DNA from 3 places in the Polaromonas sp. CG_23.6 genome. Region 2 is predicted to be linked to each of the others. Evidence: riboswitches for the same ligand, from Rfam matches in the RefSeq annotation. Region 2 holds a riboswitch; each other region holds the start of a gene.
The links. Region 2 has a riboswitch for thiamine pyrophosphate ahead of H4V98_RS10550 (cytosine permease). Riboswitches for the same ligand answer to the same signal wherever they lie in the genome.

Region 1 (3,272 bases), 720 kb from region 2:
CGCGGCTCCAGGCTGGCAATGGCTTGCGCCAGGTAGTGCGCGAAGGCCTGCGGCGCCACCTTGCCGCCGCGCTCGACGTAGAACAACTGTGGTGAATAGCAGCCTTGCTGGTCGTAGCGCACCACGTCGCAAGCTGCCTGCTGCGCCGTGGCCGGGGCCTTGCGCGCATCCAGCGCAGCACGGGCCACCATGCCAAAACTGAGCTTGTGGCCATACCCCAGAAAGCGCGTGGTGACGGGCACCTGCGCGCGCAATGCCTGCAGCGCGCCATTGCCGCCATAGGCGAGCACCACGTCGGCCTGCGCAAACAACGCCTGCTCCAGCGGCGCGTCACCGCCCTTCCACCACCCTACTGCCAGGCAGTCGGCCAGCGCCGGGTCCAGTTCCACCAGCAGGTGGGCGAACCAGCCGGCAAACAGCGGCTCGGCGCTGGGCAATTTGCCAATGCTGCCCGACTTGACCAGCAGGCTTGAAATCAGACTCCACAGCGGCAAACCCGGTACATTGCCGGCCCAGACGTGCACCAGCAGTTCCGGCCCCACGGCCTTGGCAAAGCCGCCCTTGGGGCGCGGCTGGAATTCATCGAGCAGCTTGGGGTTGGCAAAATCCTCGGCCACGAAGCGTTGCAGTTGCGGCTGGCGAAAAGTTTTCAGGTAACTGGTCAGCCCCAGCCGCACCGTCTCGGGGTCGTAGCCGGTGACCAGCGGGAGCAGCCGGTCGGCCTGCTGGCGATACGGGTCGCTGCGGTCCAGCAGCCGCGCAATGGCGCTGTCGACCAGCGCAATGATTTGCGACACCGTGCGCGTCTTCAGGTAGGCCCGGCTGCCCTGCTTGACGCGCTCGGCCAGGGCCGCCCATTGCACCTGGCTCAATACCGGCACGGCCACTTCGAGCCGTTCGCTGCCGCTGCCGAAATGCAGCGTCTGCCACGCCAGTTCATCAGCCTTGAAGCCCGGCAGGTAGCCGGCCACGGCATGCCACACCGTCATGCGCGGGCGGCCTGCAAAAATTCTTCCACCGCCAGCGAGCAGCCCTTGGCCTGTGTGCCTTCGGCGCGGCCAACTAGCAAAAATCCGTCCGTGACCGCCACGCCGACGTCTTCCGTGAGGATGGTCGTCACCGAGTTGAAATTGGCCAGGTCGCAGTGCGCCAGCACGCCCTGCTCGCCATGCGCCACTTCCGCGCCGCTCAACGGGTTCACCAGGCGCGAGCGGATCCAGTGCGGGCCCGACTTGACCGCCGGCAGCTGCGCACTGCCGTTGTCGTAGAACTGCGTGCTCAGCTCGGTCATGCCGTACATGTTGATGCAGTCCTCGGGCGGCACGCCCAGCAGCGCCGTCAGCTGCGCATAGAACTGCGCCATGGGAATCTCACGCGACTGGCCCTTGAAGCCGCCGGTGTCCAGCACCCGGCTGCCTGCCGGCAGGGCAAATTTTCGTCCCTGCTGCGCCAGTGCATCCATCAGGTGCACCAGGCTGTAGGACGCGCCCAGCAGCGCATAGGGCTGCGCCATGGCCTCGGCCTGCGCCAGCGCCGCGCACACGCCCGCCGTGTCCAGCCCGGCGGCGTCGATGAAGTAGCGACTGTCGTCCGCGCCAAAGGTCTGCAGCGCCAGCGCCAGGTAGTGCGCCAGCGATGAGTTCGGCATCACCTCTTCGGTGGGAAATAAGATGCCCATGGCCATGCTGCTCTGGCCGCGCATGAAGCGCCGGGCGAAGTTGGCGCGCATTGAGGCGTCGTACACCGCCAGGGTCGGATGGTGGTGCTTGCCCTTGACGTCGCCCTGCGTGGTGCCGCTGGTCATGAACACACGGTCAGTGCTGGAGGGTGGCTGGCAGGTCAGGCACAGGGCCTTGAAGGCACTGATGGGAACGGCCGGAATGTCTTGCCAGGTCTTGACCGTTCGCGGCGTCTTGCCGCGTTGCCGGCAAAAGCGCTGGAACGGTGTGTTGTGGGCAAACTGGTAGGCAAACAACGCCAAAGCCTGGGCGTTGAAGGCGTCGTCAGTGACGCCATCCTGCGCTATGAAAGCCAGCACGCCGTCAACGATCGGGTCGGCAAGCGCTTGCGGGCGGGCGGGTGTTGCGTTGTCAAGGGCATCCATGGTCGTCATTCCTTCAAGAGTCTGCGGTGGCAGGGTGCTCCGAAAGTCGTGATGGCGGGAGTGAACCCTGTCCTGACAGCTCTTCTTACGTCGGCATGACCCGAAATCAAGTTCGCGGGTTTGGTGAAACCATCTCAGCCGCCCTGCCATCACTGACCGGACTGCACCCCGAAGCGGAAATGATTCTAAGCGCAAGGACCTGCGCTGTGGTGGCACCTGCGGTGGCCTGCGCAGGGCAGCGTGCCGCAATGCCCCGACCGTGCACGAAAACCGGATGCCTTCCCGGCAAAACCCACCATCGGCATAAATTTTGCTTGTAGACACCATGACATTGCCCCATTCCCTGCGCCTGGTGGTCATTGCACCGGACCTGATGGTTGCCGATACCGGTGACGAGGCTGCCGTGGCGCTGGCCGAGCGCTCGCGCCAATTGCGCATCGGCCTGCTCGAAGGCGGATTCAATCTGGTTGCCACGCTGCCAGCCGACACCTTTTTGCGCGAACGGCTGGCGCAGTTGCAGCCCGACATGATCATCGTCGACGCCGAAAGCGATGCCCGCGACTCGCTCGAACACGTCGTCATGGCCACGCGCGACGAGCGCCGGCCCATCGTGCTGTTCACCAATGACGACGACACCCGCCACGTGAAGGACGCGGTAGCCGCTGGGGTTTGCGCCTATATTGTTGCCGGCCTGGCGACGTCGCGCATCCGCCCGATCCTGGACGTGGCCATGGCGCGCTTTGAGCACGAACAAGGGCTGCGCCGCGAACTGGCCGATGTGCGCACCGAACTGAAAGACCGCAAGATCATTGACCGGGCCAAGGGCCTGCTGATGCAGCGCCAGGGCCTGTCTGAACAGGCCGCGTACGAAAAGCTGCGCAAGGCGGCCATGGACAAGGGCCTGCGGCTGGGCGACGTGGCGCAGCGCATGCTGGATGTGGCTGACCTGCTGGGCTAGTCAGCCCAGGCCGAAATGGTGCAGTGCACAACCGCAGTGCGTCTCCAGGAAAACGGGGCCTTGAATCGCAAAAAATCAAAATGCTATTTATTTAATAGCTGCTTGCGCAAGCAGGACAAGCGCCACAGCCCTATTTATCTTAAATTTTAAGCGTTGATCAAGCCTTCTGTTCAGTTGGCACAGCTTTTGCAATAACTACGACACCGGACC
Region 2 (3,272 bases):
GCCACGAGCGGCGCCGTGCTGATTGACAATCCGGCCATTGACCTGTTGGTGCGCGAATTATTTCCGCGTGCGATGCTGGTCACGCCCAACCTGGACGAGGCGTCCCTGCTGGTGGGGCGTCCTTTGCATCACGAGGGCGATATGGAAGCTGCCGCACACGAGTTGATGGCGATGGGCGCACAGGCTGTCTTGCTCAAGGGCGGCCATTTGGCTGGTAATCAGGTGTGTGATCTGTTTTTAGTGAAAAACAGTGCGGCGCACTGGATGCGTGCGCCGCGCATCCACACCGCCAATACCCACGGCACCGGCTGCACCCTGTCTTCCGCCGTTGCTGCCCACTTGGCGCTGGGCGCAGGCTTGCTGGACGCCGTAGAGGCGGCACGATGCTACGTGCGCGCCGCGCTTGAAGCCAGCGCGACAGTGCGTACTGGCGCCGGTAGCGGGCCGCTGAACCACAGCCATGCACCGCTGATCATGCGCCTTAAGCCGCTACGCTGACCTCTGGCCTGTTCAACAAACTGCGTGTCAACCACGCCAGCACAAAAGTCAGTACCAGTGTGGGCAAGGCCGATCCCCATTGAGGAGAAAATTGTGCAAACAGGTGGTAGCAGGCCACTCCCAGCAACCAGATGACCACGGCGCTGGTGTCGACTTTGCGTTGTGTCATCAGCTGCACCACGTTTGGCTGGCCTGCCAGTCGCGCCAAGATCACACCGTAGAGTGGAACAAATACCGAACTGAGCATCAATAAAAACGGCTCCAGGCTGTGGATCGGCAGCACCAGCGCGAGCGCCGTACAAACTATCGCAAGGGACATGCCCCAGCGTCGAACGCTCCAGCGTGGCTGCAGGCTGTGGCCAGCAACCGAGCCCGAATAAACGTCCCCATAGGCATTGTCCACCTCGTCGATCAAAATCAACCCGAGTGCAATCAATCCACCCTGCGCGAGCAGCAAGGCCGCCACCAGATCAGTGCTGGGCGTTGTCAACGCCACCAGCAAGCCCAGTGAATAACACCACATATTGGCCACGGCATAACCCAGCCAAGTGCCACGCAGCGCACTGTTGCCATTGCGGCCATGGCGCGCAAAGTCAGCAACCAGTGGCAACCAGGACACCGGCATGGCGATCACCAGGTCCAGTGCGGACAGGCTGCTCATGCTGCCATTGCCGGTCCGATTCCATATTTCGGACAAGCCCTGCGCACTGGCCTTGGACAGGAATTGCCAGCTCAACCACACCAGCGACGCAAAAATCAGCGGCAAGCCGTAACGGCCAATGAACTTGCGTACCAGCTTGACCATTGATCCCGACAGCAGCGCCAGCAGCACAGCACCCCAAAGGATTGTTGCCAGCACCGGCCACAAGCTCGCGCTGAAACCGCCTGATTGCCGTGCAATGGCCACGGTACCGTCACGCATTACGACCAACTCAAACGTGGTCCAGCCGATGAGCTGCACAATGTTGAGCAATACTGGCAGGCGCGCAAAGCTGCTGCCATAAGTGGCATGCATCAGGCCGGCGCTGGACAAGCCACTGTCGCAGCCGATCTTGGCCGTCCAGGCCAGCAGGCCTGCGCCCAGCACCGAACCAAAAACGATCACCATCAGCGCGGCCTGGGTTCCCAGTGCGGGCACGAGGTAGGCGCCGATCTGCATGACCAGCAGGCCCACACCCAGGCTCAGCCAGAGTGCCGCATGGTCGCGCCAGCCGAACAGTCGTTCGCCCGCAGGCAAAGGCGTCAGCGCAGTGTTGCCGCCCGGTGATGGAAAAGAAGTGAAGGCCATCGGCAATACCGTTCATCAATGGCAGAGCGGCTTGCCAGACGCACCGGCAGAACGGCGGATGCCTGAAGCATGCTTCCCTGCGCGAGGATTACCTCAGTCAGGTTCAAAGGGACTTTCTCAGTCTCCGTGCTCACCCTTGGCAAGACCCGGTAACACCCCCAGCGAAAGTGCTTTTTCAAACACAGCGAGAATTGTAGAAGAATTTTCCGTCCAAATGCTTGTGCAGCATGGTCGAGGACATGCCGGTCAGCCATGAAAAAAGCCCGCACAAGACGGGCTTTAACATAAATGGTGCAACGCCTGTCAGTCGAAAACCGGCGACTCCACACCCAGCACCTTGTGCAATTTAGGGCTGGTGGTGGTGTACTGCAAATGAATTTTCTTGTCCGGAAAAATGATGGGCGCGGCGCCGAATGCAGCCAGTGCGCACTCATGGAACCCGCTCAGGATCAGCTTTTTCTTGCCAGGGTAGGTGTTGATGTCACCCACTGCAAAAATTCCTGGAATGTTGGTTGAAAATTTCTCGGTGTCCACCTTGAGTTGCTTGCGCTCGATGTCCAGGCCCCACAGGGCAATTGGGCCCAGCTTGGGGCTCAGGCCAAAAAACACCAGCAAGACATCCAGCGGCACCACACGCGTGATGCCATCGGATCCTGTTACCTTGGCCGCAGTCAGCTTGCCGTCTTTTTCGTCGTACCCGGTGACCTGGCCAACGATGAATTGCATCTCGTAGGCATCGCACAGCTCCTTCATCTTGGCAACGTTCGCTGGCGCTGCCTTGAAGCCGTCGCGGCGGTGAATCAGGATAACGCTCTCGGCCTTGTTCGGGCCTTCCGCAACAAAGTTCAATGCCCAGTCGAGCGCGGAATCTCCGCCGCCGATGATCACCAGGTTTTTTCCTGCAAAGTCGGCCGGGTTCTTGACACGGTAGAACAACTGGCTGTTGTCGAATTTTTCCAGGCCCTCAACCCGCAGCAGCTTGGGCTGAAAAGCGCCCACGCCAGCGGCGATGAAGATGGTCTTGGTCAGAAATTTCGTGCCTTTGGAAGTTTCAACGAAAAAACGGCCGTCTTCCTGCTTTTCCACCGCACTGACTTCCTGGCCCAGGTGAAAGGTCGGTCCGAAGGGCTCGATCTGTTTCATCAGGTTGTCGGTCAGTTCCTTGCCGGTGCAGACCGGAATGGCCGGAATGTCGTAGATCGGCTTGTCAGGGTACAACTCGATCGGCTGGCCGCCGGGGTAGGCAAGGGAGTCGATGACATGGGCCTTGATTTCCAGCAGGCCGAGTTCAAACACCTGGAACAACCCAACGGGGCCTGCACCCACGATGACGGCATCGGTTTCGATGGGGCCGTCGTGCTGGGCTGCGGTGTTGATCACTTCTTGGTTCAGTTGTGGTTCCATAATTTCTTGGCTTGAATTGTGTGAAAGCTCTGGAGCGAGCCCGGCGTCGGCAGTACCCATGTCAGTGAAAACGGTCAGCGCA
Region 3 (3,272 bases), 1.9 Mb from region 2:
AAGCCTTAACTCGCCCATAGGTATGGGCGGCTTTGTCGGTGCGATATTGCTGCTTACTTGTGAAAGATCTAGTGCAAGCCGGACAAAAAACGATGCGTTCAAAAGCCACCACTTGTTCGGATAAATGTTCTGACGTTTTATAAAACGATAAAACAGGCATCACGGGCTTGCTATAAAGGCATCTTCAGCTATTGAAAAAATAGCATGATGTTTGTCTGGTAAGGAAAAAAACAACACCGGCGGCACTAGCGCAACCGGTGTTGTTCTCACTTGGGCTTCGACAGTCGAAAGTTCAGTCTTTGTGGCGCATGCCGTCACCGTCGCGGTGACCGCGCCCGCCGCCGTGATGCCCACCCATTTTCCTGTGCTCGGCGTCAAAAGTATTTTTCTGTTCCGGGCTCAATGTGGCGTAAAAAGTTTTGACAGCTTCTCCGCGCTTGTCCATCTCCGCATTCATTTCGGTCATGCGCTGGGTGCGCAGCGCCTTCATTTTGTCGATGCGCTCGGGCGTGCTCAAGGCGTCAAGTTCGGCGCGCTGTGTGGCCATGGGCCGTTCGCTGTTCATCATGCGGGCGGGCGGCTGCATCGTCGTGGTGAAGGCGGTCCAGGCGCTTTCCTGCGCCGGCGTGATCTTGAGTTTGGCTTTTAATTCAGCCTGGTGCCTGGCCATCCGGGCCTGCATTTTGGCGGGATCGCGGCGGCCCATCCTCTGCTCACCGTGGTGCGACCCGGCGTTCTGGGCTGCAGGTGCCGATGTGGCGGGTTTCAGCCCTGCCGGTGCCGCGTCAGTGCCTTGCGCCATGGCCGCCCCCGTCGTGGTCAACAGGCCGGCAAGGATCAGGCCGTTCAGTAATGTGGGTGCGAATTTCATGGAAGTTTCCTTTGGACAAAAAAGCACTGCCACCAGGAATTGGCGACAGCTTGAAAGCAAGTGTGGTGTGCCCGTGTATCGCCGCCATTGCGCGCCGGTTATGGTTTGTAAAGTTAAATGAAAATCGTTTTGCGACCAAAAGCTCGCACCTCCGTACTCCAAACCAGAAGGCTTGTGCGTTTATCCGGGCGCCCGCCTGCGCTATGCTTTGGTCTTAAAACACAACACACACTGGCCCGTCCATGAGTTTTCTATCAGAGCTGAAAAGGCGTGCCAACGCGCTGCAAGGCCTGGAACTCGGTGCGCAGCGTGACCTCACGGCAGGCACCCAAGCCTGCGAACAGGCCTGCCGGGTGGCGTTGGCCTATCTGCAGGACATGTGTGCTCAGCTTATCGTGATTCAGCCGCCTGCCGCAGGGGCCTATAGCCTGGACGGCAAGGTGCCGTTTCCCGCCTTGGCGCAGCGAAATTTTCGCTGTGACGCGCGTCGCAAGATGCTGAGCAATGCCGAGGTGTGCGACTACATCGGCGTCGGTTGGGACCTGTTGCCGGTCATCGGGCCGGTAGCGACCCACACCGTCACTGTCAACTTTCCACCCGACCTTGAACGCGTGACACAGCGCCTGTCCGTTGGCCAGATCCAGCATGAACGCAAGGATTTGCGCAACCCCGACAGCGGCAAGCTGCTGGCCTATGTGTTCGACTACCAGACCAAGTCGCGCGCCTTCATTACCCTGACGCCTGAGCATGCCACCGGCTGCATCGCCTTTCGCGTGACCAACGTGGGGGGCTTTGGTGTGCTGAACACCACCTATCCGGCCGCGCAGGTCACCACTGGATTGCTCGACGAACTGGCGAAAAAACTGGTGGGCCAGCCCAGCCGGTTCGGCTGATCCGCGCAACGGCTGCTACGTCGGGTATTGCCAACCGCCGTCTGGCGTGCTTACAATCGCCGCAGCTTGTCGGGGTGCCAAGGATGTTTACATCCGAGGCTGAGATCGCAACTTTGCGAGACCCGCTGAACCTGATCGGGATCATCCCCGCGTAGGAAACAAGGCACTTTGGCTCCGGTAGTCCGTTTTTTCACCGCTTTGCGCGGTGGCTTCGCGGCAACATCTCCGGCTCCCCAGGCAGGCATCCACCACCTTCTGGAGACAACCATGGCCAAGACCCCCCTTTCCGTCAACGCAGCGGACCTGACCAGCCGCATCACGCGCACCCCTTTTCCCGGCTCCCGAAAGATTTACATCGAAGGCTCGCGGCCCGACATTCGCGTGCCGTTTCGGGAAGTCACGCTGACGGACACGCTGATCGCCGAAGGCAGCGAAACCCGCCGCGAAGCCAATCCGCCATTGCGCTTGTTTGACTCGTCCGGCGTGTACACCGACCCGTCGGCCGCCATCGACATCACGCGCGGTTTGACGGCCCTGCGCGCCGCATGGATCAACGAGCGCGGCGACACCGACGCCTTGCCCGGCATCACCAGCGCCTACGGCCGCGAGCGCCTGAACGACCCGGCCCTGAAAGCCCTGCGCATGAACGACGCGCCCGTGCCGCGTCGCGCCAAGGCGGGGGCCAATGTGTCGCAAATGCACTACGCCCGCAAAGGCATCATCACCCCCGAGATGGAATACATCGCCATCCGTGAAAACCTGGTGCGTGCCCAGCTGGCCGAACGCCTGGCCACCGAGCGCGTGCCCAAGACCGGCCACTCGTTCGGCGCGTCGATTCCAAAAGACATCACCGCCGAATTCGTTCGCGACGAAGTGGCACGCGGCCGGGCCGTGATTCCGAACAACATCAACCACCCCGAAACCGAGCCGATGATCATTGGCCGCAACTTCCTGATCAAGGTGAATGCCAACATTGGCAATTCGGCCGTCACGTCGAGCATCGAGGAAGAAGTGGACAAGCTGGCGTGGTCGATCCGCTGGGGTGCGGACACCGTGATGGACTTGTCCACCGGCGAGAACATCCACGAAACCCGCGAATGGATTTTGCGCAACTCCCCGGTGCCGATTGGCACGGTGCCCATTTACCAAGCGCTGGAAAAGGTCAACGGCAAGGCCGAGGACCTGACCTGGGAAATCTTCCGCGACACGCTGATTGAGCAAGCCGAGCAGGGCGTCGATTACTTCACCATTCACGCCGGTGTGCGCCTGGCTTATGTGCCGCTGACGGCAAACCGCCTGACCGGCATTGTTTCGCGCGGCGGCTCCATCATGGCCAAATGGTGTTTGTCGCACCACAAGGAAAGCTTTCTGTACGAGCATTTCGAAGACATCTGCGAAATCATGAAGACCTATGACGTGTGCTTCTCGCTCGGCGACGGCCTTCGCCCCGGCTCGATTGCCGACGCCAACGACGAAGCGCAGTTTGCCGAACTGCACACGCTGGGCGA

Region 1: linked by a shared signal. The riboswitch ahead of H4V98_RS13985 (long-chain fatty acid--CoA ligase) and the one ahead of H4V98_RS10550 (cytosine permease) in region 2 are both predicted to bind thiamine pyrophosphate.
Region 3: linked by a shared signal. The riboswitch ahead of thiC (phosphomethylpyrimidine synthase ThiC) and the one ahead of H4V98_RS10550 (cytosine permease) in region 2 are both predicted to bind thiamine pyrophosphate.

What each region holds. Positions count from the first base shown of each region.
Region 1 covers NZ_JARXUY010000001.1:2,962,920-2,966,191, forward strand. The annotation lists gene H4V98_RS13980 (acyl-CoA reductase) at 1-989, opposite strand, end outside; gene H4V98_RS13985 (long-chain fatty acid--CoA ligase) at 986-2,104, opposite strand; TPP riboswitch at 2,170-2,285, opposite strand; gene H4V98_RS13990 (ANTAR domain-containing protein) at 2,430-3,062, shown strand.
Region 2 covers NZ_JARXUY010000001.1:2,239,600-2,242,871, forward strand. The annotation lists gene thiD (bifunctional hydroxymethylpyrimidine kinase/phosphomethylpyrimidine kinase) at 1-498, shown strand, start outside; gene H4V98_RS10550 (cytosine permease) at 482-1,786, opposite strand; TPP riboswitch at 1,844-1,956, opposite strand; gene H4V98_RS10555 (NAD(P)/FAD-dependent oxidoreductase) at 2,090-3,190, opposite strand; gene fdxA (ferredoxin FdxA) at 3,265-3,272, opposite strand, start outside.
Region 3 covers NZ_JARXUY010000001.1:294,823-298,094, forward strand. The annotation lists gene H4V98_RS01505 (Spy/CpxP family protein refolding chaperone) at 293-871, opposite strand; gene H4V98_RS01510 (hypothetical protein) at 1,114-1,764, shown strand; TPP riboswitch at 1,825-1,939, shown strand; gene thiC (phosphomethylpyrimidine synthase ThiC) at 2,032-3,272, shown strand, end outside.